2 regions of the Streptomyces sp. NPDC012794 genome follow, and region 2 is predicted to be linked to the other one. Evidence: riboswitches for the same ligand, from Rfam matches in the RefSeq annotation. Region 2 holds a riboswitch; the other holds the start of a gene.

What was found. A riboswitch is a leader RNA that binds a small molecule or an ion and turns the genes downstream of it on or off. The one in region 2 is predicted to bind S-adenosylmethionine.
Positions count from the first base shown of each region.
Region 1: it holds a riboswitch for S-adenosylmethionine, as region 2 does, so the genes downstream of both, thrC (threonine synthase) here and ACFY7H_RS09765 (aminotransferase class V-fold PLP-dependent enzyme) in region 2, are expected to answer to the same signal.

Region 1 is NZ_JBIBCI010000016.1:74,910-89,939, reverse strand. It holds gene nagA (N-acetylglucosamine-6-phosphate deacetylase) at 1-797, opposite strand, end outside; gene ACFY7H_RS26170 (ROK family protein) at 797-1,729, opposite strand; gene ACFY7H_RS26165 (extracellular solute-binding protein) at 1,940-3,244, shown strand; gene ACFY7H_RS26160 (DUF3263 domain-containing protein) at 3,321-3,605, shown strand; gene otsB (trehalose-phosphatase) at 3,670-4,527, shown strand; gene ACFY7H_RS26150 (trehalose-6-phosphate synthase) at 4,558-6,018, opposite strand; gene ACFY7H_RS26145 (glucosyl-3-phosphoglycerate synthase) at 6,134-7,111, opposite strand; SAM riboswitch class I at 7,347-7,484, shown strand; gene thrC (threonine synthase) at 7,502-8,791, shown strand; gene ACFY7H_RS26135 (MoaD/ThiS family protein) at 8,827-9,105, shown strand; gene ACFY7H_RS26130 (cold-shock protein) at 9,487-9,693, shown strand; gene groL (chaperonin GroEL) at 10,009-11,628, shown strand; gene ACFY7H_RS26120 (Uma2 family endonuclease) at 11,738-12,316, opposite strand; gene ACFY7H_RS26115 (phosphoribosylanthranilate isomerase) at 12,446-13,081, shown strand; gene ACFY7H_RS26110 (hypothetical protein) at 13,281-13,976, shown strand; gene ACFY7H_RS26105 (beta-glucanase) at 14,129-14,812, shown strand; gene ACFY7H_RS26100 (protease inhibitor I9 family protein) at 14,819-15,030, opposite strand, start outside.
Region 2 is NZ_JBIBCI010000004.1:241,419-256,448, reverse strand. It holds gene ACFY7H_RS09805 (cytochrome c oxidase subunit 4) at 1-361, shown strand, start outside; gene ACFY7H_RS09800 (Ig-like domain-containing protein) at 496-1,743, shown strand; gene ACFY7H_RS09795 (hypothetical protein) at 1,830-2,231, opposite strand; gene ACFY7H_RS09790 (heme-copper oxidase subunit III) at 2,418-3,038, shown strand; gene ACFY7H_RS09785 (c-type cytochrome) at 3,113-3,922, shown strand; gene ACFY7H_RS09780 (Rieske 2Fe-2S domain-containing protein) at 3,919-4,977, shown strand; gene ACFY7H_RS09775 (cytochrome bc complex cytochrome b subunit) at 4,974-6,599, shown strand; gene trpD (anthranilate phosphoribosyltransferase) at 6,778-7,842, shown strand; SAM riboswitch class IV at 7,985-8,101, shown strand; gene ACFY7H_RS09765 (aminotransferase class V-fold PLP-dependent enzyme) at 8,320-9,720, shown strand; gene ACFY7H_RS09760 (Lrp/AsnC ligand binding domain-containing protein) at 9,800-10,081, opposite strand; gene ACFY7H_RS09755 (rhomboid family intramembrane serine protease) at 10,078-10,812, opposite strand; gene ACFY7H_RS09750 (hypothetical protein) at 10,926-11,165, shown strand; gene ACFY7H_RS09745 (NYN domain-containing protein) at 11,205-12,569, shown strand; gene ACFY7H_RS09740 (NlpC/P60 family protein) at 12,828-13,859, shown strand; gene ACFY7H_RS09735 (NlpC/P60 family protein) at 14,096-15,030, shown strand, end outside.

The sequences.
Region 1 (15,030 bases), on a different contig from region 2:
ACGCGGTGCGCGCCCGCGTGGTGGAAGGCCAGCTCCAGCATCGCCGGGTGCAGGTGGGTGCCGTCGTTGATCAGCTCGACGGTGACGCGTTCGTCCTCCAGCAGGGCGGCGATCGGGCCGGGAGCGCGGTGTTCCAGGCCCGGCATGGCGTTGTAGAGGTGGGTGGCGACGGTCGCACCGGCCTCGATGGCCTGGCGGGCCTCGTCGTACGTGGAGTCGGTGTGGCCGATGGCGGCGATGACCCCGTGCTCGGCCAGCAGCCGTACGGAGTCCAGGCCGCCGGGGAGTTCGGTGGCGAGGGTGACCATGCGGGCGGCGCCGTGCGCGGCGTCGACCAGCTTGCGGACCTCGGCCGGGTCGGGGTCGCGCAGCAGGTCCTCCTTGTGCGCGCCCTTGCGGCAGGGGTTGATGAAGGGGCCCTCGAAGTGGATGCCGGCGATCTCTCCCTGCTGGGTGAGCTCGGCGAGCAGTCCCGCGCGGCGGGCCAGTTCGTCCAGGCCGCCGGTGACGGTGGAGGCGACGAGGGTGGTGGTGCCGTGTTCGCGGTGGGTGCGTACGCCCTTGAGGACCTCCTCGGCGGTGCCGGAGGTGAAGGAGGCCCCGCCGCCGCCGTGGTTGTGCATGTCCACGAAGCCGGGGACGATCCAGTGCCCGGACAGGTCGGTGACGTCCGCGTCCTCGCGGGCGCTGCCCGCGATGCGGGCGCCCTCGACGATGACGCGGCCGCCCGCCACGATCCCGGTGGGCAGCACCACCCTCGCGCCGGAGAGAACGGTGCTGTGTGCGCTTCCGGACATCAGGCAGGTACCTCCGTGGCGAGTAGGTCCCAGGCGAGCAGCCCCGCGCCCAGGCATCCGGCGGTGTCCCCGAGGGCAGCCGGAACGATCTCGGGCAGCCGCTGGAACGTCACGCGCTCCTCGACGGCGGTCCTCAGTGGTGCGAACAGCGTTTCCCCGGCCTCGGCGAGCCCGCCACCGATGATCAGCGTGTTCGGGTCCAGCAGGGTGATGGCGGTGACCAGGCCGTCGGCGAGGGCGCCGATGGCGCTCAGCCAGACCTCGCGGGCGGCCGCGTCCCCGGACTCGACGGCCTTGGCGCAGTCGGCGGCGTCGGCCGCCGGGTCGCCGGAGGCGGCGGCCCAGGCGCGGCTGACGGCGGAGGCGGAGGCCAGGGTCTCCAGGCAGCCGTGCTGGCCGCAGCCGCAGGCGGGGCCGCCGGGGCGGACCACGATGTGCCCGATCTCACCCGCGTAGCCGTGGGCGCCGGCCTCGATCCGGCCCGCGATGCCGATGGCGCCGGCGATGCCGGTGCCGAGCGGGACGAAGAGGAAGCGGTCGGCGCCCCGGCCCGCGCCGATGCGGCCTTCGGCGAGTCCGCCCGTGCGGACGTCGTGGCCGAGGGCGACCGGGATCCCGCCGAGGCGGGCGCCCAGCAGTTCGCGCATCGGTACGTCGCGCCAGCCCAGGTTCGCCGCGTACACGGCGATGCCCCGGTCGGCGTCGACGATGCCGGGGACGGCGACGCCGGCGGCCGAGGCGGCCGTGCCGAAGCGGGCGCGGCCCAGGCCGAGGAGCTCGTGGGCGAAGTCCAGGATCGTCTCGACGACGGCTTCGGGGCCCCGCTCGCGGCCGGTGGCGCGGCGGGCCTCGTGCAGCAGGGTGCCGTCCGCGCCGATGAGGGCGGCCTTGATCCCGGTGCCGCCCACATCCAGGGCGATGACGTGTTTCACGGGTTTCACAGCAGACAGTCTCGCGTGCTCGGCGGGGAAAGGTCTAGTCCATTGGAGGGGATTGTTGAGCAGCCATACAAATCCGGGCACCTGCCCGGACACGGTCCGGACACAGTCCGCGGCGCGGCCCGTTCCGGATGTGGAGGAGCCGCCAAAGTGGTGTAGACCTTACGTCGGATCGTACGTACAACCTGGGGTGGATCAAGAACTGTGAAGGGCCGTTACCTGAGGCCGGCGGCGACCGGCGCCGCGCTGTGCCTGACCGTGGCGACGCTGGCGGGCTGTGGAACCGTCTCCGGCCTCACCGGGGACAACGAGGTGACCCTGCGGGTCGTGGCGGCCGACTACGGGGACAATCCGCAGAACTCCTCCGCCGGTTACTGGAAGGACCTCGCCACCTCCTTCGAGAAGGACAACCCCGGCGTCCGCGTCGAGGTCAGCGTCTACTCCTGGTCGGAGGTCGACGCCAAGGTCGCCGCCATGGTCAAGGCCGGCAAGGCCCCCGACATCGCGCAGATCGGCGCCTACGCCGACTACGCGGAGGCCGGCAAGCTCTACACCGCCGACGAGCTGCTCTCCGTCAACACCGAGGCCGACTTCCTCGCCCCGCTCGCCGACGCGGGCAAGGTCAAGCGGGTCCAGTACGGCATGCCCTTCGTCGCCAGCACCCGGCTGCTCTTCTACAACCAGAAGCTGCTCGGCGACGCCGGGGTCATCCCCAAGGACGCCAACGCCTCCTGGCAGCCCAAGAGCTGGGCGGAGCTGGAGGCGGCCGCCAAGAAGCTCAAGGCGGCGAACGTCCCGACCCCCTTCGCGCTGCCGCTCGGCCGCGAGGAGGCCCAGGCCGAGACGATGATGTGGATGCTCGCGGGCGGTGGCGGCTACACCGACAACGAGGAGGCGTACGCGATCGACTCCCCGGACAACGTCAAGTCGCTGGAGTTCCTGCGCGACAAGATGGTCGGCCAGCAGCTGACCGGCCCGGTGGAGCCCGGCAAGCTGGACCGCCAGGCCGCCTTCGACGCCTTCACGCGCGGCGAGGTGGGCATGCTCAACGGCCACCCGACGCTGCTGAAGCAGGCCGCCGGCAAGGGACTGCGGTTCGGCATGGTCGCCATGCCGACCGCCGACGGCACCGACCACTCCACGATGGGCGTCGCCGACTGGGTGATGGCCTTCAAGAACGGCCACAAGAAGGAGTCCGGGAAGTTCCTGGACCACCTGTTCTCCGCGAAGAACGTGACCGCCTTCACCAACCGGTACGACCTGCTGCCGGTCACCACCAGCGGCTACCGGGCCATGGCCGCCAGCACCGGCGGCACGGCCACCCAGCTGAGGACCTTCCTGACCGCCCTGCCCAGCGCCCGGCTCTACCCGGTCGGCAAGAAGTCCTGGGCCGGCGTCAGCGAGGACGTCAAGCAGAACATCGGCAAGGCCGTGCAGCCGGGCGGGCAGCCCGCGAAGGTACTGGAGGAGATCGCCACCAGGGCGCGCAAGGCGGACGGCGAACGCTGACCCCCCGGCCCGTGGCACACCGCTCCGGCCGGGACCGGGCCGGGGCGGTGTCGGTGGGCGGCGTTAATCTGGCCGTATGACGGACGGCGGCCAGGCGGGTGAAACGGCGGGGAACGGGGCGGCGGAGACGGCGCACGGCCGGCTGACCGCCGCCGAGGCCGCCGTGCTCGCCTACGAGGGCCGCAGCTGGCCCGGCCCCGGAGCCAAGGAGCGGGCCGTGCGCGAAGGCCTCGGGCTCACCCCGGTCCGCTACTACCAGCTGCTCAACGCCCTCATGGACGACCCGCGCGCCCTCGCCCACGCCCCCGGCACCGTCAACCGCCTCCGCCGCATCCGCGAGGCCCAGCGGGCCAGGCGCTGAGCGGCCGGCCCCGGCTCGGGGGAAGGCTGGTCGGCGCCGCGGCCGCCCCGGTAAGGTCATCCGTATGGGGAGCCAGCCGCACGACCTGCCGCCGATGCCCGTGCCCGCCACCGCAGCCGGACGCGAGGGACTCGAAGCCCTCCTCCGCGCACCCCGCAGAGCCGTGATCGCCCTCGATTTCGACGGCACCCTCGCCGAGATCGTCCCCGACCCCGACCAGGCCCGCGCCCATCCCTCCGCCGTGCCGGCGCTCGCCGCGCTGGCGCCGCAGGTGGAGGCCGTGGCCGTCGTCACCGGCCGGCCCGCCGGGGTCGCCGTCCGCCACGGCGGCTTCGCCGGGGTGCCGGGACTGGAGCACCTGGTGGTCCTGGGCCACTACGGCGCCGAACGCTGGGACGCCGTCACCGGCATCGTCCACGCCCCCGCCGAACACCCCGGCGTCGCCGCCGTACGGGCGGAGCTGCCGGGGTTCCTCGACGCGATCGGGGCGTGGCGCGGGACCTGGATCGAGGAGAAGGGCCGGGCGCTGGCCGTCCACACCCGCCGCGCCGAGGACCCCGCCGCCGCCTTCGAGGCCCTGCGCGAACCCCTCGCGGAGCTCGCCGCCCGGCACGGGCTGATGGTCGAGCCGGGGCGCGCCGTGCTGGAGCTGCGCCCGCCGGGCACGGACAAGGGCGTCGCCCTGACCGAGTTCCTGGAGGAGCGGGACGCCGGGGCCGTGCTGTACGCGGGGGACGACCTGGGCGACCTCGCGGCGTACTCGGCGGTCGAGAAGCGCCGCGCCGAAGGCCTCCCGGGGCTGCTGGTGTGCAGCGGCTCGGCGGAGGTCCCGGAGCTCGCGGCCCGCGCCGACCTGGTCCTCCCGGGCCCGGCGGCGGTGACGGCCTTCCTGGCGCGGCTGGCGGCCGCCCTCACTTCCTGAAGGCGGGACGCGGGCCGCGCCCCGCCCGCCTCACCCCCGCAGTGCGTCCAGCTGGGCCGTGAACCAGGCCGCCGGGGGGAGGGCCGTCGCGGCCGCCGCCAGGCGCTTGGTGCGCTCCGCGCGTTCCGCCGGCGGCATGGACAGGGCCTCGTGGAGGGCCGCGGCCGTCGCCGAGACGTCGTACGGGCTGACCGTCAGCGCGTCCCCGCGGAGCTCCTCGTACGCCCCCGCCCCCGTGGACAGCACCAGCGCGCAGCCCGCCTCCGACACCACCGGGATCTCCTTCGCGACCAGGTTCATCCCGTCCCGCACCGGGTTGATCAGTGCCACGTCGGCCAGGCGGTACGCGGCCAGGGAGCGGGCGAAGTCGTCCTGCACGGAGAGGAGGACCGGCTGCCAGTCCTCCGTGCCGAACTCCTCGTTGATCTCCGCCGCCAGCTCGCGCACCGACGCCGTGTACGCCCGGTACACCTCCAGGTCCTGCCGTGAGGGGTAGGCGGACGCCAGGTGCACCACGCGGCCGCGCCACTCGGGGTGGACGGTCAGCAGCTCCCGGTAGGCCAGCAGGCCGCGCAGGACGTTCTTCGACAGTTCCGTGCGGTCGACCCGGACGATGGTCCTGCGGTCGCCGACCTCCGCCCTCAGCGCGGCCAGCTTGTCGTCGACCTCCGGCCGGTGCGCGAGCGTGCGCAGGTCTTCCTCGTCCACGCCGAGGGGGTACTGGGTCACCGCGGTGAACCGCTTCTCCCCGTACCCGCTCCCGTCCGCGGTCGTCCTGCGGTGGTGCACCCCGCTCTGGCCGTCCCGCGGGAAGAACGCGCTCGCCACGCCGCGCACGTCGTCCATGGTGGCGCCGCTGATGAAGTTGTCGGCCCACCCCCACGTGTGGAAGCCCAGCCGGTCCGCCCCGAGCATCCCCCACACCAGTTGGCTGCGGATGTCGTCCGGGAGCATGTCCAGGAACTCCCGCGACGCCCACGGGGTGTGCGTGAAGTGCGCGATCCGCAGGTCCGGGCGCAGTTCGCGCAGGGCCCCCGGGACCAGGGCGAGGTGGTAGTCCTGGACCAGGACCGACGCGCCCTCCGCCGCCTCCTCCGCCAGGGCCTCGGCGAAGGCCTGGTTGTACGCGGTGTACGAGTCCCAGCGGCGGCGGAACGCGGCGTCGAAGACCGGCTCGCGCGGGACGTCGTACAGGTGGTGGTGGGTGAACCAGAGCACGGAGTTCGCGATGCCGTTGTACGCGTCGTCGTACACCTCGGGATCGATGTCCAGCATCCGGACGCCGGGCTCGGAGACGCCCCGGCGGACGGCCTCCCGGTCGGCGTCCGACAGTGCCGCGCAGATCCAGAGGGCCTCCGGCTGCGCGGCGAGCGCCGCGGACAGGCCGGAGACGAGGCCGCCGCCGCCGCGCCGGGAGCTGAGGGTGCCGTCGGCGTCGAGGGCGTACGAGAGCGGGCCGCGGTTGGCGGCGACGAGAACCTGAGAAGCCATACGGGAAGCCATGCGGCGAACCTAGCCCGGTCCGTCCTCGCTCAAACGTCCGGTAATTGTCCGGTTCGTCACGTCCTGGCCGGCCCGGGGCCCACGCCACCCGTCGCCCCGGGCCTCACGCCACCCGCCGCACCGCGTACTCCTCGACCTCCAGCATCGGCGGCCGCTCCTCCGTGTCCACCGCGTACGTGCGCGGAACGAACCCGTCCGGCCCCCGCTCGAACTGCGTGAGCCTCGGCCGTACCCGGGCGTGCGCCCAGCGGTGGCCGGGGGAGTGCCCGGCCGCGAGCCGCAGCTGCGCGGTGCGGTAGATCGCCGCGGCCATCCGGCCCAGCGCCTGCCCGTCCTGGTGCCGGTGCAGCCGGACCCCGACGTCCACCTGGGCCAGCGCGTCCAGCCCGACCGTGTGCAGCGCGTCCACCAGCAGGCCCAGCTCCACCCCGTACCCGACGGGGAAGGGCAGCCGCTCCAGCAGGGAGCGGCGTACGGCGTACTCGCCGCCCAGCGGCTGGACGAAGCCGGCCAGCTGGGGCCAGTGGAGGTTGAGGAGGGGGCGGGCCACCAGCTCCGTGACGCGCCCGCCCTGGCCCGGGGCGTCGCCGAGCGGGCGGTCGTACATGGCCTTGACGAACTGCACCGGCGGGTCGGTCAGCAGCGGTCCGACGATCCCGGAGACGAAGGCGGAGTCGAAGTCCCGCAGGTCGGCGTCCACGAAGCAGACGATGTCCCCGGTGGTGGCCAGCAGCGAGCGCCACAGAACCTCGCCCTTGCCGGGCACCGCCGGGATCCGCGGCAGCACCGAGTCCCGGTGCACCACCCGGGCGCCGGCCCGCGCCGCGACCTCGGCCGTACGGTCGGTGGAGCCGGAGTCGACCACCACCAGCTCGTCCACCAGGGGGACCGCGAGGCCCTCGATCAGATCGCGCCGGATCACCTCCACGATCTGCCCGACCGTGGCCTCCTCGTCGAGCGCGGGCAGCACCACGCTCACCGTCGTACCGGACGCCCGTTTCCGGTCGAGCAGCCGGTCGAGCGGTCGGTCGGCGGCGGACCAGGAGCGGACCGCCAGCCAGCGCTCCACGTCATCCAGCACTCTCAGCACTCCCTGGGCTTCTCTGCGGCACTCGGCGACCGATGCCCGGCGCTCGGTACTCGGCGGCACTCGGCGGTTTTCGGCCGAATTGTGATCCATCTCGCGGTTCGGACGGCTGTCTCAACCGCCCGTCCCTTCGGTTACAGTCTTGAACAACGCGAAGGACCACCGCATGCCGGGGGTCCCGCGTACAAACGCACCGGCGCGCCAGAGAGCGCGTGTGCCGGTGCCATACCGCTCATCCAGAGGGGCAGAGGGACACGGCCCGTTGAAGCCCCGGCAACCCTCCAGTCGGTTCTCGCCACGCGAGGCCCCGGCTAGGGAAGGTGCCAATTCCGTCTCATGGCGAAGTGCGCCATGGGGAAGATGAGGAGAAAGGGCCTCGCCATCATGGCTGCACAGACTGTCGCCACCTCTGCCACCACCGGGTCCGTCGATCTGGGACCCGCCACCGGCCTTTCCTGTCGTGAGTGCGGCACCCGCTTCGAGCTCGGCCCGATCTTCGCCTGCGTCGAGTGCTTCGGCCCCCTGGAAGTCGCCTACGAGCTCCCGCTCGGCGACCCGGAGGCCCTGCGCGCCGCGATCGAGGCCGGCCCGAACAACATCTGGCGCTACGCGCCCCTGCTGCCCGTCCCGGCGGACGTGGCCTCCAAGCCGAGCCTGAATCCGGGCTTCACCAAGCTCGTGGACGCCGAGAACCTGGCCAAGGAGCTGGGCGTGACCGGCAAGCTCTACGTCAAGGACGACTCCGGCAACCCGACGCACTCCTTCAAGGACCGTGTCGTGGCCATCGCCGTCGAGGCCGCCCGCGCCTTCGGCTTCACCACCCTGTCCTGCTCCTCCACCGGCAACCTGGCCGGCGCCGTCGGCGCCGCGGCCGCCCGCGCCGGCTTCCGCTCCTGCGTGTTCATCCCGCACGACCTGGAGCAGGGCAAGGTCGTCATGGCCGGTGTCTACGGCGGCGACCTGGTCGGCATCGAGGGCAACTACGACGACGTCAACCGCTTCTGCTCCGAGCTCATCGGCGACCCGCTGGGCGAGGGCTGGGGCTTCGTCAACGTCAACCTGCGCCCCTACTACGGCGAGGGCTCCAAGACCCTGGCGTACGAGATCTGCGAGCAGCTCGGCTGGCGGCTGCCCGACCAGCTCGTCATCCCGATCGCGTCCGGCTCCCAGCTGACGAAGATCGACAAGGGCCTCCAGGAGCTGATCAAGCTCGGTCTGGTCGAGGACAAGCCGTACAAGATCTTCGGCGCCCAGGCCGAGGGCTGCTCCCCGGTGTCGACCGCCTTCAAGGCCGGTCACGACGTGGTCCGCCCGCAGAAGCCGAACACCATCGCCAAGTCCCTGGCGATCGGCAATCCGGCGGACGGCCCGTACGTCCTGGACATCGCGCGGCGCACCGGCGGCTACGTCGAGGACGTGAACGACGAGCAGGTCGTCGAGGCCATCAAGATCCTGGCGCAGACCGAGGGCATCTTCGCCGAGACCGCGGGCGGCGTGACCGTCGGCGTGACGAAGAAGCTGATCGAGAACGGGCAGCTCGACCCGGCGCTGACCACCGTGGTCCTGAACACCGGTGACGGCCTCAAGACCCTGGAGGCGGTGGCCGCGGACAGCGGCCAGAGCGCCACCATCCGCCCCAGCCTGGACGCGTTCCGCGCCGCCGGCCTGGCCTGACCATCCCCCTGCTCTACCGGAAAGGCAGTAGCGCCATGAGCGTCAACGTCCGCATCCCCACCATCCTGCGCACCTACACCGGCGGCAAGGCCGAGGTCCCGGCCGAGGGCGCGACCCTCGCCGAGGTCATCGAGTCCCTGGAGCGGAACCACCCGGGCATCGCCGCGCGCGTCCTGGACGACCAGGGCAAGCTGCGCCGCTTCGTGAACGTCTACGTCAACGACGACGACGTGCGCTTCGAGGGCGGCCTTCAGGCAGCGACGCCGGACGGCGCCGGCGTCTCGATCATCCCCGCCGTGGCCGGCGGCTGCTGACCGAACACATCAGAATTGCCCCCTCCGGCATAAACGGAGGGGGCAATTCTGCTTGATTGGGCGCGGTAGAGTTGGGGCAGTCCCCTCCGCTGTTCTTGCCCGCCGCATATGAGCGGGCCGACGGATGGTTGACATTGAGTCAACATGCGCGCGCCTTTTGGGCCTTTGGTGCTGCTTGTCTGGCCCGAGTTGCCCTGGAATATTCCAAATTTTCACTCTATTTCAACGTTTCCGCGTGTCCAGATTTCTCGTCGGATTGACCTGTTGCTGACAGCACCGGTGCGGATACATTCAGCCGCGGTCGAGGCGTTCCGGCGCAAGTTCTGACCCGGGACCGCGAAGTGCGGTCCCGCGCAAGGGCCAGTAATAGGGGAGTTAGGCATGGCTCAGGGCACCGTCAAGTGGTTCAACGCGGAGAAGGGCTACGGCTTCATCGCGGTCGACGGTGGTGCGGATGTGTTCGTCCACTACAGCGCCATCCAGATGGACGGGTACCGCACCCTCGAAGAGGGTCAGCGGGTCGAGTTCGAGATCTCGCAGGGCCAGAAGGGTCCGCAGGCGGACATGGTCAAGCTCGCGGCCGGCTGAGCCGGAGCGAACGCGATCGGCCACCGACGCACGCACACGCGCACGAGGGGCCCACATCCTGGACAGGGTGTGGGCCCCTCCTGCGTGTCGGCCCCGTGCCGCCCGCGTGTTGCCCGAAGCCGCTTGCACTCGCGGGGGTCGAGTGCTAATCATTGGCGTTAGCACTCTCCGAGTGAGAGTGCTACTCAGACGAGGACCGGGTCGGTGAGGCCCGCAGGGTCCGGCGGGAAGGAACCGCCGGGTCCGCAGGCCGTCCGTCGCGGGCGCGGGCGCGGTCCGGAGCAATCCACCCCTGTCCGGGAGGACCACTTCACCATGGCCAAGATCATCGCGTTCAACGAGGAGGCCCGGCGCGGTCTCGAGCGTGGCATGAACCAGCTCGCCGACGCCGTCAAGGTCACCCTTGGCCCCAAGGGTCGCAACGTCGTCCTTGAGAAGAAGTGGGGCGCCCCCACGATCACCAACGACGGCGTCTCCATCGCCAAGGAGATCGAGCTCGAGGACCCGTACGAGAAGATCGGCGCTGAGCTGGTCAAGGAAGTCGCCAAGAAGACGGACGACGTCGCCGGTGACGGTACGACCACCGCGACCGTCCTCGCCCAGGCGCTCGTCCGTGAGGGTCTGCGCAACGTGGCCGCCGGTGCCAACCCGATGGCCCTCAAGCGCGGTATCGAGAAGGCCGTCGAGGCCGTATCGGCTGCCCTGCTGGCCCAGGCCAAGGATGTCGAGACCAAGGAGCAGATCGCTTCCACGGCCTCCATCTCCGCCGCCGACACCCAGATCGGCGAGCTCATCGCCGAGGCCATGGACAAGGTCGGCAAGGAAGGCGTCATCACCGTCGAGGAGTCCCAGACCTTCGGTCTGGAGCTGGAGCTCACCGAGGGCATGCGCTTCGACAAGGGCTACATCTCGGCGTACTTCGCCACCGACATGGAGCGTATGGAGGCGTCCCTGGACGACCCGTACATCCTGATCGTCAACTCCAAGATCGGCTCGGTCAAGGACCTGCTGCCGCTCCTGGAGAAGGTCATGCAGTCCGGCAAGCCGCTGCTGATCATCGCCGAGGACGTCGAGGGCGAGGCCCTGTCGACCCTGGTCGTCAACAAGATCCGCGGCACCTTCAAGTCCGTCGCCGTCAAGGCCCCGGGCTTCGGCGACCGCCGCAAGGCCATGCTCGGCGACATCGCCATCCTCACGGGCGGCACCGTCATCTCCGAGGAGGTCGGCCTCAAGCTGGAGAACGCCGGTCTCGACCTGCTCGGCCGCGCCCGCAAGGTCGTCATCACCAAGGACGAGACCACCATCGTCGACGGTGCCGGTGACAGCGACCAGGTCCAGGGCCGCGTCAACCAGATCCGCGCCGAGATCGAGAACTCCGACTCGGACTACGACCGCGAGAAGCTCCAGGAGCGCCTCGCGAAGCTGGCCGGCGGCGTGGCCGTCATCAAGGCCGGTGCCGCGACCGAGGTCGAGCTCAAGGAGCGCAAGCACCGCATCGAGGACGCCGTCCGCAACGCGAAGGCGGCCGTCGAGGAGGGCATCGTCGCCGGCGGTGGCGTGGCCCTGCTCCAGGCCTCCTCGGTCTTCGAGAAGCTCGAGCTCACCGGTGACGAGGCGACCGGCGCCAACGCCGTGAAGCTCGCGCTGGAGGCCCCGCTGAAGCAGATCGCCGTCAACGGTGGTCTCGAGGGCGGCGTCGTCGTCGAGAAGGTGCGCAACCTGCCGATCGGTCACGGTCTGAACGCCGCGACCGGCGAGTACGTCGACATGATCGCCGAGGGCATCATCGACCCGGCGAAGGTCACCCGCTCCGCCCTGCAGAACGCCGCGTCCATCGCCGCGCTCTTCCTGACCACCGAGGCCGTCATCGCCGACAAGCCGGAGAAGGCCGCCGCCGCTCCGGGCGGCATGCCGGGCGGTGACATGGACTTCTGATCGGCCCCTGGCTCCGGCCTCTGGTTGATCGGCTGTTCTCGTACCGAGGGCGGCACCCCCTCCTCACGGAGGCGGTGCCGCCCTCGGGCGTTTTCCGGCCCGACAGGGTCTAGAAGCCGGTGGTGTCCAGTTCGAAGCCGAAGGGCTCCGGGACGGGCAGCGGCTCACCGAAGGACACCGTCCTGCGGGAGCGGTACCCGTGCGGGGAGGGGTCCCAGAAGCAGGTGATCTCCGAGTCCTGCATGTCGATGACCAGGTAGACCGGGACGAGCCGGCCGTAGACGTCCAGCTTCTCCTTCCAGTCGGCGTCCCTGGTCGAAACGGACGTGAACTCACCGACCAGGGAGAGCGCCTCTCCGTCCGCGTGGCGGCCCTCCTCGTCGAAGGCGGACTCGTCCGTGACGAACAGGTCAGGTCCGTAAGCGCGCTCGGCTTGCGGGAACCGGAAGAGGAAGGGAGCGATGTCCGCGACGTGCCCCTCGGGGGCATGGGCCTGGAGCTGCTCGCGCAGCGCCCGCATGGAACGGTAGTAGCGGAGCCTCGAGAACGGTGACACGACGATCTTCCCCCGGATGAGCTCGGCCTTGAAGCCGTCTGGCGTGTCCATCTCCGCAACCATGCGCAGGAGTGCTTCGAACGTCGGCGGCACCGCGTTCTCTATCGGTGTGGCCCGCTCGATCATGGTCATCACCGTGTCCTCCGCGTGGCGTGGGGCGCACCGGGCGTGCTGCCGGTTCCAGGCTAGTGGCGGGCGGGGTGCTCTGCCCGGGTGCCGGGACGGGTCACCTCCGATCGGGGGGTTTGGTTGACTGGGGGCATGAGTGCTCTCTTCGTGAAGATCTGCGGGCTGAAGACCGCCCGTGACGTCGACGTGGCCGTGGCGGCCGGGGCCGACGCCGTCGGGTTCGTCTTCGCGCCCGGCAGCCCCCGGACCATCGGCGCCGCCGAGGCCCGGGAGCTCGCCGCGCGGGTGCCGGGCGGGGTGCTGACCGTCGGGGTGTTCCGGGGGCAGTCCGTCGAGGAGGTGCGCCGGCTGACGCAGGAGAGCGGCGTACGCGGCGTGCAGCTCCACGGGGACGAGCCCGCCGCGTACTACGAGGAGCTGCGCGCCCCGGGGCGTACGCTGCTGCGCGCCACCGCCGAGCACGTCGAGCGCTGCGGCGGGTACGGGGAGGACCTGCTGCTCATCGACGCCCCCGACCCGGGTTCCGGCAAGCCCTGGAACTGGGGCTCGGAGGAGTTCACGGCGCCCGAGGGGCGCTGGCTGCTGGCCGGCGGGCTGAACCCGGGCAACGTCCGCGAGGCCGTGGCGGCGACCGGCGCCTGGGGCGTGGACGTCTCCAGCGGGGTCGAGCGGGAGCGCGGGGTGAAGTCCCCGGAGCTGATCCGCGCCTTCGTCGAGGGCGCGCGGGGCCCCGCGGCCCGGGGTGCCGCCGACAGCGCGCGGAGCTAGCCTGGAACAGGACGTCCGTGCCCGGGCCGACGGCTCCCCGACCGGTGAACCCCGGTCCGGGGAAGGCGGATCCGAGGCGGACGAGGCCGCGTGCGCGTGCCCCGTCTCGCCCGGCCGCGTCGCCCCCGGGCCATCGGCGCGCCCGCGTTACGGAGACGTCCGCTCACCCATCGATGCTTTCCCGGCAAGGAGGGAACGCATGAATCGGCATGCCCGTTACGCACTTCTCGCCCCGCTCCTGGTCACCGCTGTCGCCGTGCCGCCCACGATGGCCGCCCAGGCCGCCCCCGCCGGGGCCGCCCCGCTCAAGGCGGCCGCCGCCCCCCAGGCGACCTGCCGGCTCGTCGTGGCGCCCGGCACGAACCCCGTCGAGTTCGACCTCGTGATGACCGGCTTCAGGGGCGGCCAGCTGCTCCGGGTCACGGGCCCGGAGAGCTTCCAGCGGAACGCCAATGGGGCGGGCTCCGTCACGGAAGAGAACGTCAAGAACGGCTCGTACACCGTGAAGAGCGGCTGGGGCAGGAACGAGCTGACGACCGGCTGCAGCAAGCCTCCCCGGCCGCCCGCCAAGCCCCGGATCACGAGCGCTGAGATCACCGGCGCGTCCACCACCCCCGCGGCGGTCGACTGCACCAAGCCGCAGAACGTCACGTTCCAGGGCAAGTTCGCCGGTACCGGAACCGGAGAGATCGACTACCACTGGGCGGGTCAGGGCAAGCAGATCGCGCCCTCCGTCCAGTTCACCGCCCCGGAGACCGCGACCGCCCCGTTCGTCGTGAAGTCCCCCACGCGTGCGGCGGTCACGGAACCGGTCCCGAAGGTGACCGTCCAGCTCTTCACGGGCAACGTGTCGGACAGCTTCACCTTCACGCTCACCTGCGCGCCCGGGACCTGACCGGCCGCCGCCACCCCTCCACCGTCGCGCGCCCCCCGCACCCGGGGGGCGCGTGGCGCGGCGCGCCGGGAGCGCCGCCGCGCCACCACCAGCCGTGACGATGACGGTCCGTCCGGGTGCGTACCGGGCATAGGCCCCGTATGTCCCCGCACATGCTCGCATGGCTACGGCGCGTGACGCCGCGCCGTCCCTCGTCCGTCTTCACCGCCGACTTCTCCTCCACCACCCAGTGGGTGGCGGGCCGTTCCTGGGCCTATCCCGACGGCGGGCCCGTCAACCCCCGCGACAACAAGCTCGACCACCTCACCCCCGACCCCGCCTACAGCCGCACCGGCACGTTCCGCGCGACCCGGCGCTCCGACGGCAACTGGGACGCCGGACTGCTCACCACCGAGGGCAGCGACGAGGGCTTCCAGGCCCGCACCGGCGACGTCCTGGAGGCCCGCGTCCGGCTGCCCGAGGAGATGGGCGCCTGGCCCGCCATCTGGACCTGGCGGGACGGCGGCCAGGAGATCGACGTCTTCGAGTACCACCCCGACAACCCCGACATGCTGGAGCTGTCCAACCACGTCCGGCAGGCCTACCTCTACCACCGCGACCCGAGCGTCCGGCCCGGCGGATGGGTCGACCTGAAGGTGGAGTTCGGCCGCAGGTCGGTCGTCTGGTGGGTCAACGGCCGGCGCGTCTACTCCGACAACAGGGGCGTCGGCCGGGGCTGGCACGCGTACCTGATCGTCAACCTGTCCGTCTGCGCCGGCCGCTACCACCCCGCGCCCGACCCGGAGGTCACCGAGATGTCGTACGAGGTCTCGCGGCTGACCGTCAGCCGGCCGTAGCCCTGGCTAGGCGGGCACGCCCCTGGCCTCGCCGTCCTCCTCGACGGACTCCACCACCGGGGTGTCGCGCAGGGCCCGCACCTGGTCGGGGGAGAGGCGGGCGGCGAAGCCGTTGCCCGCGTCGCGGTAGACGTGCGTCGGCCGGATCCCGTACGCCTCGGCGACCACGGCCGGGTCGAGCCCTTCGTGCACGGTGACGATGTACGAGGGGTGCTCGG
Region 2 (15,030 bases):
CTTCATCCTGATCATGACCGTCGTGTACGGCGTCTGGTCGAAGGAGCCGGTCGGAACCACCGCTCTCGCGCTGGCCTTCGGCCTGAGCGCCATGATCGGCTACTACCTGGCCTTCACGGCCAAGCGCGTGGACGAGATGGCCCAGGACAACCTGGAGGCCGACGTCGCCGACGAGGCGGGCGAGCTGGGGTTCTTCTCCCCGCACAGCTGGCAGCCGCTGTCGCTGGCCATCGGTGGCGCGCTCGCGTTCATGGGCGTCGTCTTCGGCTGGTGGCTCATGTACTTCTCGGCCCCGATCATCCTGATCGGCCTGTGGGGCTGGGTGTACGAGTACTACCGCGGTGAGAACCAGAACCAGTAGCACCGGCAGCACGCAGTACGCCGCGGCCCGCCGCGGCGCCTGAGGGGCCCGGACACCTTTTCGGAGGAGTCCGGGCCCCTCGTTTGCAGTCACCCGGCGCGCTGGATTTGTCATATCTTCATAGCGTTGGGCGCATGAACCACTCACCGCGTCTTTGGACGGCACTCAGCTGCTCCCTGCTGGTCGCGTCCCTCGGGGCCGGCGCCACCGCATGCGGGTCCGGCGACACCAACCCGCTGTCCGCCCGCCCGTACGACGCGGGCGACCAGGTCGTCTTCAACCAGGCCCCCGGCGGACGCCCCGCCGACCCCGACAAGCCGCTCGAGGTCACCGCCAAGGGAGCCGAGGCGCGGATCACCGACGTGATGGCCGTCGACACGCACGGCCGCCGCCTGGCGGGCGAACTCTCCGCCAAGGGCGACCGCTGGCACAGCACCGTCCCGATGGCGGCGGGCGTGCGCTACACGGTCACCGTGAGCACGGAGGACCAGCGGGGGGCCCCGGGGCAGCGCACGACGACGTTCGAGACCACTCCGGCCAAGAAGGTCCTCAAGGTCGAATTCGGCCCCGAGGAGGGCAAGTACGGCGTCGGCCAGCCCCTCACGGCCGAACTCAACGAGCCCGTCAAGGACAAGGCCGCCCGCGCCGTCGTCGAACGGGCCCTGGTCGTCGACGCGCCGCCCGGGGTCGAGGGCGCCTGGCACTGGGTGGACGACAAGAACCTGCACTACCGCCCGAAGGACTACTGGCCCGCCCACAGCACCGTCTCCGTACGGAGCAACCTGGAGGGCATCAGGGTCTCCGACGAGCTCCACGGAGCCGCGTCCCAGCCGCTGAAGCTGGAGATCGGCGACCGGGTCGAGGTCACCACCGACGCCGCCTCGCACTACCTCACGTTCGAGCGCAACGGAGAAGTGATCAACACCATCCCGGTGACCACCGGCAAGCCCGGCTTCTCCACCCGCAACGGGGTCAAGGTGGTGCTCGGCAAGCAGTACTACGTACGGATGCGCGGCGACACCGTCGGCATCGGCGGCAGCGAGTACTACAACCTGCCCGTGTACTACGCCACCCGGGTGACGTGGAGCGGTGAATACGTGCACGCCGCGCCGTGGTCGATCGGCTCCCACGGCTACGAGAACGTCAGCCACGGCTGCACCGGCATGAGCACCGGCAACGCCGCCTGGTTCTACGAGAACATCACCGAGGGCGACATCGTCAGGGTGATCAACAGCATCGGCGACGACATGGACACCTTCGGCAACGGCTTCGGCGACTGGAACATGGAGTGGAAGGAGTGGCGCGAGGGCAGCGCACTCCTCAAGGGCACCCAGGAAGGCCGCAGCCCCGTCGACCAGGCGCGGCTGCGCCCCACCGTCTGAGAGGCCCGCAGAAGGGCGTACAGGCCCGCGGGCGGCCCGCCGGGCCGGCCGCGGGCCCGCGTCACGCCCCGGGTGTCCCTCGCGCCTCAGGCGTCCAGTGACAACCGGGGCCGCAGCAGACCCGCGAGAGTGTCGGGGAAGTCGACCGGGTCCACCGGAAGGGTGACCGCCGCGTCCGCCCGGCTCCAGGTGGCCAGCCAGGCGTCCTGGGGGCGTCCCATCAGCAGCAGTACCGGGGGACACCGGAAGATCTCGTCCTTGATCTGCCGGCACACACCCATGCCCCCGGCCGGAACCGCCTCGCCGTCCAGTACGCACAGATCGATGCCGCCGGCATCCAGCTCCTTGAGGACCGCTGGAAGCGTGGCGCACTCCAGGAACTCCACCGGCGGCAGGTCCGGGGCGGGCCTGCGCCCGGCGGCCAGCCGCACCTGCTCCCGGGTACCCGCGTCGTCGCTGTAGACCAGAACCCGCGCAGTCGCCCGCATTTCGTCCTCCACGTGGCCGTGAATCACGCTGATGATGCGCGGGATGCTACTCCGTCCGACCGGTTGTCAACATCGGTTCCGCGAGCCTCGCGACCGGTCTTCTGATGGGCCGTTCGGGCCTTGCACACCCCCCTGACACTCCGAACGGCACCCCCCGGGGTGAGGGCGGGATAAGCGACCGACATAATGTCGGTCGTGGCGACAGCAACGACAGTAGATACCGGGCACGCGCACCCGACGGTCAACCGGCCGAACCTCGTCAGCGTCGGAACCATCATCTGGTTGAGTTCCGAGCTGATGTTCTTCGCGGCCCTCTTCGCGATGTACTTCACCCTGCGATCCGTGACGGGTGCCGAGTACTGGACAGAGCAGGCCGAGGCCTTGAATCTGCCCTTCTCGGCAACGAACACCACGATCCTGGTGCTCTCCTCGCTCACCTGCCAGCTCGGCGTATTCGCCGCCGAGCGCGGTGACGTGAAGAAGCTCCGGACGTGGTTCATCATCACGTTCGTCATGGGTGCGATCTTCATTGGCGGCCAGGTGTTCGAGTACACCGAGCTGGTCAAGCACGAGGGCATGTCCCTCTCGTCCGGTCCGTACGGCACGGTCTTCTACCTGACCACCGGCTTCCACGGTCTGCACGTGACGGGCGGTCTCATCGCCTTCCTGCTGGTCCTCGGCCGGACGTACGCGGCCAAGAGGTTCACCCACGAACAGGCCACGTCGGCCATCGTCGTGTCCTACTACTGGCACTTCGTCGATGTCGTCTGGATCGGCCTCTTCGCGACGATCTACCTGATCAAGTAGCGAACACGTCGCCGGCTCGCCCGGCACTCCATCCAGAAACACCGACGCAGAAGATCCTGACACCGGGGTAATCCGTGAAAAAGCTCTCCGCACGACGACGCCATCCGCTGGCGGCGGTCGTCGTTCTACTCTTCGCGCTGGCGGTCACTGGGGGGCTGTACGCCGCCTTCGCGCCCGCGGGCAAGGCGCAGGCCGATGAAACCGCCCAGTCCCTCGCCATCGAGGAGGGCAAGAAGCTCTACGCCGTGGGTTGCGCAAGCTGCCACGGAACCGGCGGTCAGGGTTCCTCTGACGGCCCGAGCCTGGTCGGCGTCGGCTCCGCGGCCGTCGACTTCCAGGTGAGCACGGGCCGCATGCCCGCCCAGCAGCCCGGCGCCCAGGTGCCGAAGAAGCCGAACATCTACACCCAGGCCCAGATCGACCAGCTCGCGGCGTATGTCGCGTCCCTCGGCGCCGGTCCGATCACGCCGACCGAGAAGCAGTACGACCCGGCCGGGGCCGACATCGCCGCTGGTGGTGAGCTGTTCCGCAACAACTGCGCGCAGTGCCACAACTTCACCGGCGAGGGCGGCGCACTGACGAACGGCAAGTACGCCCCCAACCTTGAGGACGTCTCGCCGAAGCACATCTACGAGGCCATGCTGACCGGCCCGCAGAACATGCCCTCCTTCCCCGACAGCACCATGCCGGAGAAGCAGAAGAAGGACATCATCGCGTACCTCGAGAACGTCAACGGCGAGAAGTCCACCAGCCCCGGTGGCCTCAAGCTCGGCGGCCTCGGTCCCGTCTCCGAGGGTCTGTTCGGCTGGATCTTCGGCCTGGGTGCGCTGATCGCTGTTGCCGTCTGGGTCGCGGCCCACACCGCTAAGGCCAAGAAGTCATGAGTAGCCAAGACATTCCCGAAGACAAGCACCTGCCGAGTGAGCAGGGCGACGCGCACCACGGTGCCGTAGCGGTCGCGGACGACCCGTTCGCGGACCCGGGCCTCCCGGTCCACAAGCCGCGCATCCAGGACATCGACGAGCGGGCCGCCAAGCGGTCCGAGCGTACGGTCGCGATGCTGTTCACCCTGTCGATGCTGGCCACGATCGGCTTCATCGCCGCGTTCGTGTCCATCCCGGTGGAGAAGATCGTTTACATCTTCCCCGTCGGGAAGGTCAGCGCGCTGAACTTCGCGCTCGGCCTGACGCTGGGCGCGGCCCTGTTCTGCATCGGCGCCGGCGCGGTCCACTGGGCCCGCACGCTGATGTCCGACGTCGAGGTCGCCGACGAGCGCCACGAGGTCGCCGCCTCCCCGGAGGTCAAGGCGAAGGTCATGCAGGACTTCGCCGCCGGTGCGAACGAGTCCGGCATCGCCCGCCGCCCGCTGATCCGCAACACGATGCTCGGCGCGCTGGCCCTGCTGCCGCTCTCCGCCGTCGTGATCCTGCGCGACCTGGGCCCCCTGCCCGAGGACAAGCTGCGCAAGACCCTGTGGTCCAAGGGCAAGCTGCTCATCAACCAGAACACGATGGAGCCGCTGCGTCCCGAGGACGTCCTGGTCGGTTCGCTGACCTTCGCCATGCCGGAAGGCCTGGAGGAGGACCAGCACGACTTCCAGGTCCAGATCGCCAAGGCCGCCCTGATGATCGTCCGCATCAAGCCGGAGGACATCAAGGACAAGCAGGAGCTGGAGTGGTCCCACGACGGAATCGTGGCCTTCTCCAAGATCTGCACCCACGTCGGCTGCCCGATCAGCCTGTACGAGCAGCAGACGCACCACGTGCTGTGCCCGTGCCACCAGTCCACCTTCGACCTCTCCGACGGCGCCCGTGTCATCTTCGGCCCGGCCGGTCACGCCCTCCCGCAGCTGCGGATCGGTGTGAATAGCGAAGGCTTCCTCGAGGCGCACGGCGACTTCGAAGAGCCCGTCGGTCCTGCATTCTGGGAGCGCGGATGAGTACCTCTGCCAACAACGAACGCACCGCGTCGCGCGGCGAGCGCGTAGCCGACTGGGCGGACGGCCGCCTGGGCATCTACGGCCTCGCCAAGGCGAACATGCGCAAGATCTTCCCGGACCACTGGTCCTTCATGCTGGGTGAGATCTGCCTCTACAGCTTCATCATCATCATCCTCACGGGTGTGTACCTGACGCTGTTCTTCCATCCGAGCATGAACGAGGTCGTCTACCACGGCTCGTACGTGCCGATGCAGGGCGTCCTGATGTCCGAGGCCTTCGCCTCGACCCTGGACATCAGCTTCGACGTCCGCGGTGGTCTGCTGATCCGCCAGATCCACCACTGGGCGGCGCTGATCTTCGTCGCGGCCATGGTCGTGCACATGATGCGCGTCTTCTTCACCGGCGCGTTCCGCAAGCCGCGTGAGGTCAACTGGATCTTCGGCTTCCTGCTGCTGGTCCTCGGCATGTTCACCGGCTTCACCGGTTACTCGCTGCCGGACGACCTGCTCTCGGGTACCGGTGTCCGCTTCATGCAGGGCGCCATCCTGTCCGTCCCGGTCGTCGGCACCTACCTGTCGATGTTCCTCTTCGGCGGGGAGTTCCCGGGCGGCGACTTCGTCGCGCGCTTCTACTCGGTGCACATCCTGCTGCTGCCCGGCATCATGATGGGCCTGCTGGTCGCGCACCTGATCCTGGTGTTCTTCCACAAGCACACCCAGTTCGCCGGCCCCGGCAAGACGAACAACAACGTCGTCGGCATGCCGCTGCTGCCGGTCTACATGGCCAAGGCCGGAGGCTTCTTCTTCCTGGTCTTCGGTGTCATCGCGGCCATCGCGGCGATCGCCTCGATCAACCCGATCTGGGCGCTCGGCCCGTACCGCCCGGACCACGTGTCCACCGGTGCGCAGCCCGACTGGTACATGGGCATGCCGGAAGGCCTCATCCGTGCCATGCCGGGCTGGGAGATCAACCTGTGGGGCCACACGCTCGTCCTGGGCGTGTTCATCCCGCTGATCCTCTTCCCGCTGGTCCTCGGCGCCATCGCCGTCTGGCCGTTCATCGAGTCCTGGGTCACCGGCGACAAGCGCGAGCACCACATCCTGGACCGCCCGCGCAACGTCCCGACCCGTACGGCCTTCGGTGTCGCCTGGATCGCGGAGTACATCGTGCTCCTCATCGGCGGCGGCAACGACATGTTCGCCCAGTACTTCCACCTGTCGATCAACTCGATCACGTGGTTCGTCCGGATCGGCTTCTTCGTCGTCCCGGTCCTGGCGTTCATCGTCACCAAGCGGATCTGCCTCGGCCTCCAGCGCCGGGACCACGACAAGGTGCTGCACGGTCGCGAGACCGGCATCATCAAGCGTCTGCCGCACGGTGAGTTCGTCGAGGTCCACGAGCCGCTGTCCCAGGACAAGCTGCACACGCTCACCGCGCACGAGCAGTACGCGCCGATCGAGATCGGCCCGACGGTCGACGAGAACGGCGTCGAGCGCAAGGTGACGCGCGGCGAGAAGCTGCGGGCGAAGCTCAGCAAGGGCTTCTACGCGGAGAACAACCAGATTCCGAAGCCCACGGTGGAGGAGTACAAGGAGATCCAGGCCGGACACGGCCACCACTGATCTCCGGCACGACCCGCTCGGGGGATCGGTTCCGGCCGATCCCGGTGTTGCCACAGCGAGAGCCCCGTCCAGCGATTGGACGGGGCTCTTCGCTGTCATCCGGGCTGGATAGGCTGAGATCCTTCCCATTCGGCGTGGGCGCCGACACCGGGCGGCCCACGAGCAGCAGGAGCGGACCATGAACGTTGTGACCCCGGCAGGCGGCGACAGCGTGGCGGCCCGCGGCTGGCCGGGTGTCCTCGACGCCCTGCTCGGCGGCCGTGACCTCGGCGCGGACGACACCGCCTGGGCGATGGACCGGATCATGCGGGGCGAGGCCACCGACGCGCAGATCGCCGGTTTCGCGGTCGCGCTGCGGGCCAAGGGGGAGACCGTCGAGGAGATCGGGGGCATGGTGCGGGCCATGTACGCCCACGCCAACCTGATCGAGGTGCCGGGCCGGACGGTGGACATCGTCGGCACCGGCGGCGACGGGGCCAAGACGGTGAACATCTCGACGATGTCCTCCATCGTGGTGGCCGGTACCGGCGCGAAGGTGGTCAAGCACGGCAACCGGGCCGCGTCCTCGGCGAGCGGCTCCTCGGACGTGCTGGAGAAGCTCGGCGTCAACCTCAACCTGACCCCCGCACGGGTGGCGGAGGTCGCGGAGCAGGCCGGCATCACCTTCTGCTTCGCGGTGACGTTCCACCCGGCGCTGCGCTACGCGGCGGCCGCCCGCCGCGACCTCGGCATCCGCACCACCTTCAACTTCCTCGGCCCGCTCACCAACCCGGCCAAGGTCCGCGCGCAGGCCACCGGCGTCGCCGACGCGCGGGTGGCTCCCATCGTGGCCGGGGTGCTCGCCGAGCGCGGCTCGTCCGCCCTGGTGTTCCGCGGCGACGACGGCCTCGACGAGCTGACCACCACCGCCACCTCCCGCGTGTGGTGGGTCCGTGAGGGAACGGTGACCGAGCTGCCCTTCGACCCGCGCGACGTCGGCATCCCGCTGGTGGACGTGGTGCGGCTGCGGGGCGAGGACGCCTCGTACAACGCGGACGTCGCCCGCCGCCTGCTGGCGGGGGAGACGGGCCCGGTCCGCGACGCCGTCCTGCTGAACGCGGCGGCGGCCCTGGTCGCCCTCGACCCCGGCACGGGCTCCCTGGAGGAGCAGATCGCGGGCGGTATCGCCCGTGCGGCGCAGGCCATCGACTCGGGCGCGGCGCGTGCGGCGCTGGAGCGGTGGGTGGCGGCCAGCAACGCGTAGCGCGGCCGTTGGCGCCGCCCGCGGCCGTTTCCGCCGCCCACGGCGGGAGACGGCGCGGGAAGACGTACGGAGGGGTGACCCCGGTCCACGATGCGGACCGGGGTCTTGCGCGTGCGGGCCCGTGTGGCAGGATGCTCCCCAAGGTCACGAGTGACAGCGTTCAGGCCCCGGCTTGCTGTCCGGCAACCCTCCTTCCGTGGCGGGGTGCCCCGGGTGATGACCAGGCCGTAGGCAGCGAGGTCTACGGCAAGCGCGGATCCCTCGATACCAGGGGTCCTGGTCTCTCGAGGAGCGTTTTCCGTGAGCAAGCGAATGCGATAGGGCGACTCCGCCCCTTCTTCAACCCCCGGACCGGGTCCCTTCCGTGTACCCCCGTCAGGTCCGGGGCTCCCCGTACCCCTCAGGTCGGCCGCCGAGCCGTACCCGCGTACGGGCACACCCGAAGCCATTCAGCCCTGCCTGCCGGGAGATACCGCCATGTCCGCATCCGCATCCGCATCCCTGAGCGCCGCCACCGCCACCGCCACCGCCGCCGCCGACGGCCCCGCCTGTCGCGGGCCGCTGCCGGTGCTCGGCCGGGACGTCACCGTCCCCCTCGTCACCGGCGGCGAGGTCACCTACGCCGCCCTCGATTACGCGGCCAGCGCCCCGGCGCTGCAGCGGGTGTGGGACGACGTCGCCGCGTACGCCCCGTACTACGGCAGCGTGCACCGGGGCGCCGGCTACCTCTCCCAGCTGTCCACCGACCTCTTCGAGCAGAGCCGGGCCACGGTCGCCGAGTTCCTCGACTGCCGCCCCGGTGACCAGGTGGTCTTCACCCGGTCCACCACCGACTCCCTCAACCTGCTCGCCGCCGCGCTGCCCGCCGACTGCCGGGTCTTCGTCTTCGAGACCGAGCACCACGCCTCGCTGCTGCCCTGGGGCGACGCCCGGGTCACCTGCCTCGACGCCCCGCGCACGCCCGGCGAGGCCGTCGCCACCCTGGAGCGGGCCCTGGCCGGGCGCGACCCTTACGGCCCGGCCCTGGTCTGCGTCACCGGCGCGTCCAACGTGACCGGCGAGCTGTGGCCCGTACGGGAACTCGCCGCCGCCGCGCACGCCCACGGCGCGCGGATCGTGCTCGACGCCGCCCAGCTGGCCCCCCACCACCCCGTCTCCGTACGGGAGCTGGACGTGGACTGGGTCGCCTTCTCCGGGCACAAGCTGTACGCGCCCTTCGGCTCGGGCGTGCTCGCGGGCCGCGCCGACTGGCTCCAGCAGGCCGAGCCGTACCTCGCGGGCGGCGGCGCCTCCCGTACGGTGGCCCGCCGCGAGGACGGCGGCGTCGACGTCGAGTGGCACACCACCGCCGCGCGGCACGAGGCCGGCTCCCCGAACGTCATCGGCGTCTACGCCATCGCCTCCGCCTGCCGCGCGCTGCGGGAGGCCGGCTTCGAGAACCTGGTCGCCCGGGAGGACCACCTCATCGCCAAGGTCCGCGAGGGCCTCGCGGAGGTCCCGGCCGTGCGGGTGCTGTCCCTGTTCGGGGACGACGCCCCGCGGGTCGGCGTCATCTCGTTCGTGGTCGACGGCTGGAACAGCTCGCACTTCGCGGCCGCGCTGTCCGCCGAGTACGGGATCGGTGTGCGCGACGGCCTCTTCTGCGCCCACCCGCTGGTACGGACCCTGCTGGGCGGCGAGCCGCAGGCCCAGGGGGAGTGCGGGGCGCCGGAGGCGGCGCCGGGGGAGCGGTCGCTGAACGCCATCCGGGTCAGCTTCGGGGCCGGCACCCCGGACGAGCACGTGGAGCGTTTCGTGAAGGCCGTGCGGGAGCTCGTCGAGGAGGGCGCGAAGTGGCGGTACCGCACGGAGCAGGGCCGCTGCGTCCCGGCGGTGTAGTACCGCGAGCGGGCCGCCGCCCCGCGCGGCGGCCTCCCCGCACCGCACCGGACCGGACCGGACCGGACCGGAGCAGAGGCTAGGCGTCCAGGCCGATGGCGAAGGCGGCTTCGAGGTCGTGCTGGGAGTACGTGCGGAACGCCACGTGGGTGTCGGTGGCCTCGACGCCCGGGATCTTGCTGATGCGGCCCGGGATGACGTCCGCGAGGTTCTCGTGACGGGCCACGCGGACCAGGGCGATCAGGTCGTACGTGCCGGTGACGGAGTAGACCTCGCTGACGCTGTCCAGCTGCGCGATCGACTCGGCGATCTCGGGGATGCGGTCCACGCTGGTCTTGATGAGCACGATCGCGGTGATCACGGTTGGCTGTCTCCCTCGACGGCAGTCACTGGTCTCCTCACTCTAGTCGCACGGCGATACCGCCCCCACGCGTAGAGGAAGCCGACCGAGAAGCCCACGACGTGGGCCAGATAGGCCACTCCCGGGCCGCTCCCGGCGCGCTGCGCCGCCAGCCACTGGAGGCCGAACCAGAACAGCAGCACGATCCACGCCGGGAAGCGCAGCGGCAGGAAGAGCAGGAAGGGGAACAGGCTCGTCACCCGGGCCCGCGGGAAGAGGCGGAGGAAGGCCCCCAGCACCGCCGAGATCGCCCCGGACGCCCCCACCAGGGTCTGGTCCGAGGACGCGTTGGCCGCCGCGTAGGCCGCCAGCGCGAGGTATCCGGTACAGACGTAGAAGGCGAGGAACGGGATCCGGCCCATCCGTTCCTCCGTCATCACGCCGAAGACGTAGAGGAACAGCATGTTCCCGAGCAGGTGCAGCCAGCTGCCGTGGACGAAGAGCGCCGTCAGCGGGGTCAGCAGCGGGCGCGCCGCTCCCGAGAAGAGCTCGTCCGGGACTACGCCCCAGCGCCGGAAGTACGCCGTCCCCCTCTCCATCAGCAGCTCGCCCGTCCCGTAGGCCGGGTTCAGGCCAGAAGCCGGTCCGAGGAAGAACACCGTGCAGCAGGCCGCGATCAGCGCGTACGTGATCACGGGGCCCCGGGCGGCCTCGCACAGGGTCCGCCACTTTACGATCATGCGATAGAGCATGACGCAGCCGGACCCGCCTGAGGGTGGTGCCAGGCCGTAGGGTTACGTGCTGCGGTCCGGCGACCGCGGCGCGAGGCTTTAATTGAATGAGCTACGAAGGAGAGAGCGGCCTGATGACGGTTCCCCTGCCGACCGACACCACCCGGTGGCGCTGCACCTTGTGCGGCAACCTCACGCGGTTCGATGTCACCCGATCGTCGAAGGTCGTGGAGTACGTCCACCTCGATCTCGCCGGGGAGCCCAAGGTCGAGGAGCGCGAGGTGGTCAGTGAGACCATCGAGTCGGTCCGCTGCCGCTGGTGCAACGCGGTGGACCAGATCGAGCTCGTGGACAGGCCGGGCACCGACTCCTGACGGAGCCGGGCCCACAGTAGATCACGGTAGGGGTGACGGATTGTGGAGCCAGCAAGCGGCGCGAGGCCGGCCGACGCGGCCGGTGACGCCGCGGAGGTCCTCGACCGCCCGCTGCCGGAAGGCGTGCGGCGCCGGGTCGTCACGATCGTCTCGGACGCCTTCGGCGCCCTGACGGTCGCGGACCTTCCGGCGCAGCTGCGCCAGTACGCCCGGTTCACCCCGACCCGGCGTGCCAAGTTCGCGGGCAACGCCATGGCCGTCGCCGTGGAGACCGACGGGGTCTTCCGCAGCCGGATCGCGGAGAAGCTGCGCGAGGCGCAGCCGGAGCTGGCCGGAGCCCTGGAGTCCGGGGCCCCGCCCGCCGCCGCGGACCCGCTGGACGTGGCGGCCGCCGCGTACGTGCTGCGTCCGGCCGGCTGGGTCAAGCTGGTGGCCTCCGCGGGCGAGGAGGCGCAGCGCGCCGACGCCGAGCGGGTCGGCGACGAGACCCGGCGGGAGCTGGAGCGGCTGCGCGAGGAGCTGGCCCACCTGAAGGAGGCCCAGCGCTCCGGGGGCGAGCAGGTACGGGCCGAGCTGGAGGCCGCCCGCAAGGAAGCGGAATCGCTTCAGCGCAAGCTGCGCAGCGCCTTGAGCGACGTCAAACGGGGCGAGGCCGCGCTGCGCAAGCTGAACGGCGAGATCGACGCGATCCGGGGTGAGGCGGCCGCGCAGGTGGCCGCCGCCGAGAGCGAGTCCCGGCGCCTCAAGTCCCGTCTGGCGGAGGTGGAGTCCTCCCTGGAGACCTCGCGCCGCGCCACCCGTGAGGGGCGCAGCATCGAGGACATGCGGCTGCGGCTGCTCCTGGACACGGTCCTGGACGCGGCGGCGGGGCTGCGGCGGGAGCTGGCGCTGCCGCCCGTCTCCACGCGGCCGGCCGACACCGTCGACGCGGTGGAGCCGGGCCGGATGACCCCGAAGGACATCGCCGCGCGCGCCCTGTCGGAGACCGATCCGGCCCTGCTGGACCAGCTGTTGGCGCTTCCTCAGGCGCATCTGGTGGTCGACGGCTACAACGTGACGAAGACCGGCTATCCGACGATGCCGCTGGAGAAGCAGCGGCTGCGGCTGCTGGGCGGGCTGTCCATGCTGGCCGCCCAGACGGGCGCCGAGATGACGTGCGTCTTCGACGGCGCGGAGCTGGCGGCGCCGGTGCTGCTCGCACCCCCGCGCGGGGTGCGCGTGCTGTTCTCCAAGGCCGGTGTCACCGCTGACGAGTTGATCCGCCAGCTGGTGCGGGCCGAGCCGCCCGGCCGTCCGGTGGTGGTGGTCTCCACCGACCGCGAGGTCGCCGACGGGGTGGCCAAGGCGGGCGCCCGGCCGGTGACGTCCGCATTGCTGCTCAAGCGGCTTTCGCGCGTTTCGTGACGCCTGGGGCCCATGCCGGGTCCGGCGACAGAAGCGGAAGACGGACCGTCAGCCCCTCGGTACGCAGTGTGGGCCCCGGGTAAAGGAAGCGGAACGGGCGCGGGTTTTTTCCGCTGGGGGTTTGAAGTGATCAAGGCCCGTCACTAGGGTCTGCTCAAACCTTCGTGCGGTAGGTCACTCGTCCGAGTGCGGGCGGAGGTGCTGCCGAGCGTGCCCGCGCCCGTCTTCGGCGGCCCGAGGAAGAAGGAGCTCGCCCCCGTGGCGTCCCACCGTCGACCCAAGCAGCCCACCCGCACGCGCGTGACCGTGCTCACCGCCACCGCCGCCGCGGCGGTCGCCCTCTCCTCGCAGTCCGCCGTGGCCGCCCCCGACAAGCCCGGCAAGGACGAGGTCGCGTCGAAGGCCGACGCGCTCTACGAGGAGGCCGAGCAGGCCACCGAGAAGTTCAACGGGGCCCGCGAGCACCAGGAGAAGCTGGAGAAGGAGATCGCGCAGCTCCAGGACGCCGTCGCCCGCGACCAGGGCGAACTCAACGACCTGCGCAACACGCTCGGTTCGCTGGCCGCGGCACAGTACCGCGGCGGGGTGGTCGACCCGTCCGTCGCGCTCCTGCTCTCCGGCGATCCGGAGACCTACCTCGACAAGGCCGCCACGCTCCAGCAGTTGAGCGGGAAGCAGCTCGGAGCGATAGCCAGGATCCAGGCCAAGCAGCGCGCCCTCGCGCAGCAGCGCCAGGAGGCCACCGGCAAGCTCGCCGACCTCGACGCCACCCGCAAGGAGCTCGCCGAGAAGAAGAAGACCGCCCAGGACAAACTCGCCGAGGCCCAGGCCCTCCTCAACACGCTGACCGCGCAGGAGCGCGCCCGGCTCAAGGACGAGGAGGCGCGGCAGAGCAAGGCCGGGCGGGCCGCCGCAGAGAAGGCCGCCCCCGCCACGAGCGCCTCGGGCCGCGCCGGAGCCGCCCTGGCCGCCGCGAAGACCAAGGTGGGCAGCGCGTACATCATGGGCGCCACCGGCCCCAGCGCCTACGACTGCTCGGGGTTGACGCAGTGGGCCTACGCCCAGGCCGGCGTCGGCATCAGCCGCACCACCTACACCCAGGCCAATGACGGAACGCGCATCGGCCGCGGTCAGCTCCAGCCCGGTGACCTCGTCTTCTTCTACGACGACCTGCACCACGTCGGCCTGTACGCCGGCAACAACATGACCCTGCACGCCTCCAACCCGCGCGGCGGGGTCAAGTACGAGTCCATGGACAACATGCCGTTCCAGTTCGGCGTCCGGGTCTGATCCCGCCCGGCGGACCGCCCCGCGCACCGCCCATCCGGGCGAATTGCGCTGACCCCATCCCGCCCCGCGCCCCGCCCATGACCTGCGTCTGAGGCGGCACCCCGCCCCGCGGCCGCCGCCGCGGCCGTTGGCCCGTGCGTGGCCGCGCGGCTACTGTCTGCCAGCGCGGAACCCGGCACACGTCCGTCCACGGGGGGCGGACCCGGGCCCCGCGCAGCGGAAGGGAGCGGTTCCACGTGGCGTCCCATCGCCGGCCCGGGCTCAGCGGCCTCGACCGGAACACCAAGGTCACCGCCTTCACCGCCGCCGCGGCCAGCGCCGCCGTGGCCATGACGGGCGCACCCGCGCTCGCCTCCCCGGGGCTCCCGCACGAACCCTCCGGCGGCACCCGTGCCCAGGTCGACCGGCTCTTCGAAGAGGCCGAACAGGCCACCGAGCGGTACAACGAGGCCGGCGAGAAGGCCGACGCCCTGCGCGCCGAGATCAGCCGGGCCCAGGACGCCGTCGCCCGAGGCCAGGACCGCATCAACACCATGCGCGGGGTCCTCGGCGCCTTCGCCGGCGCCCAGTACCGCTCCGGCGGGCTCGACCCGACCGTCGAACTGATGCTGTCCGACGACCCCGGCGCCTACCTCGACAAAGCCGCCGTCCTCGACCGGCTCAGCGGCCGCCGGGCCGAGCAGCTCGGCGAACTCCGCGAGGAGCAGCGGCGGATCGCGCAGCAGCGCCAGGAAGCCGCCCGCAAACTCGCCGAACTGGAGTCCCTGCGCACCGAAGTGGCCACCCAGAAGCGCGCGGTCACGGCCAAGCTCGCCGCCGCGCGCCGGCTGCTGAACGCCATGCCCTCCGAGGAGCGGGCCGACTTCGAGCGGGCCTCCCGCTCCGGGGGCCGCGACGGCGTCGACGGCCCGCCGGGACCGCCCTTCGGCGGCGGCCGGGTCTCGGGCCGCGCCATGACCGCCGTGATGGCCGCCCGGGCGGCCGTCGGCCGGCCGTACGTGTGGGGCTCCACCGGCCCCTCCGGCTTCGACTGCTCCGGTCTGATGGTGTGGTCGTACCGCCAGGCCGGGGTCTCCCTGCCGCGCACCTCGCAGGCGCAGCGGTACGCGGGCCGGCAGGTACCGCTCTCGCAGGCACAGCCCGGGGACCTGGTGACGTACCGCTCCGACGC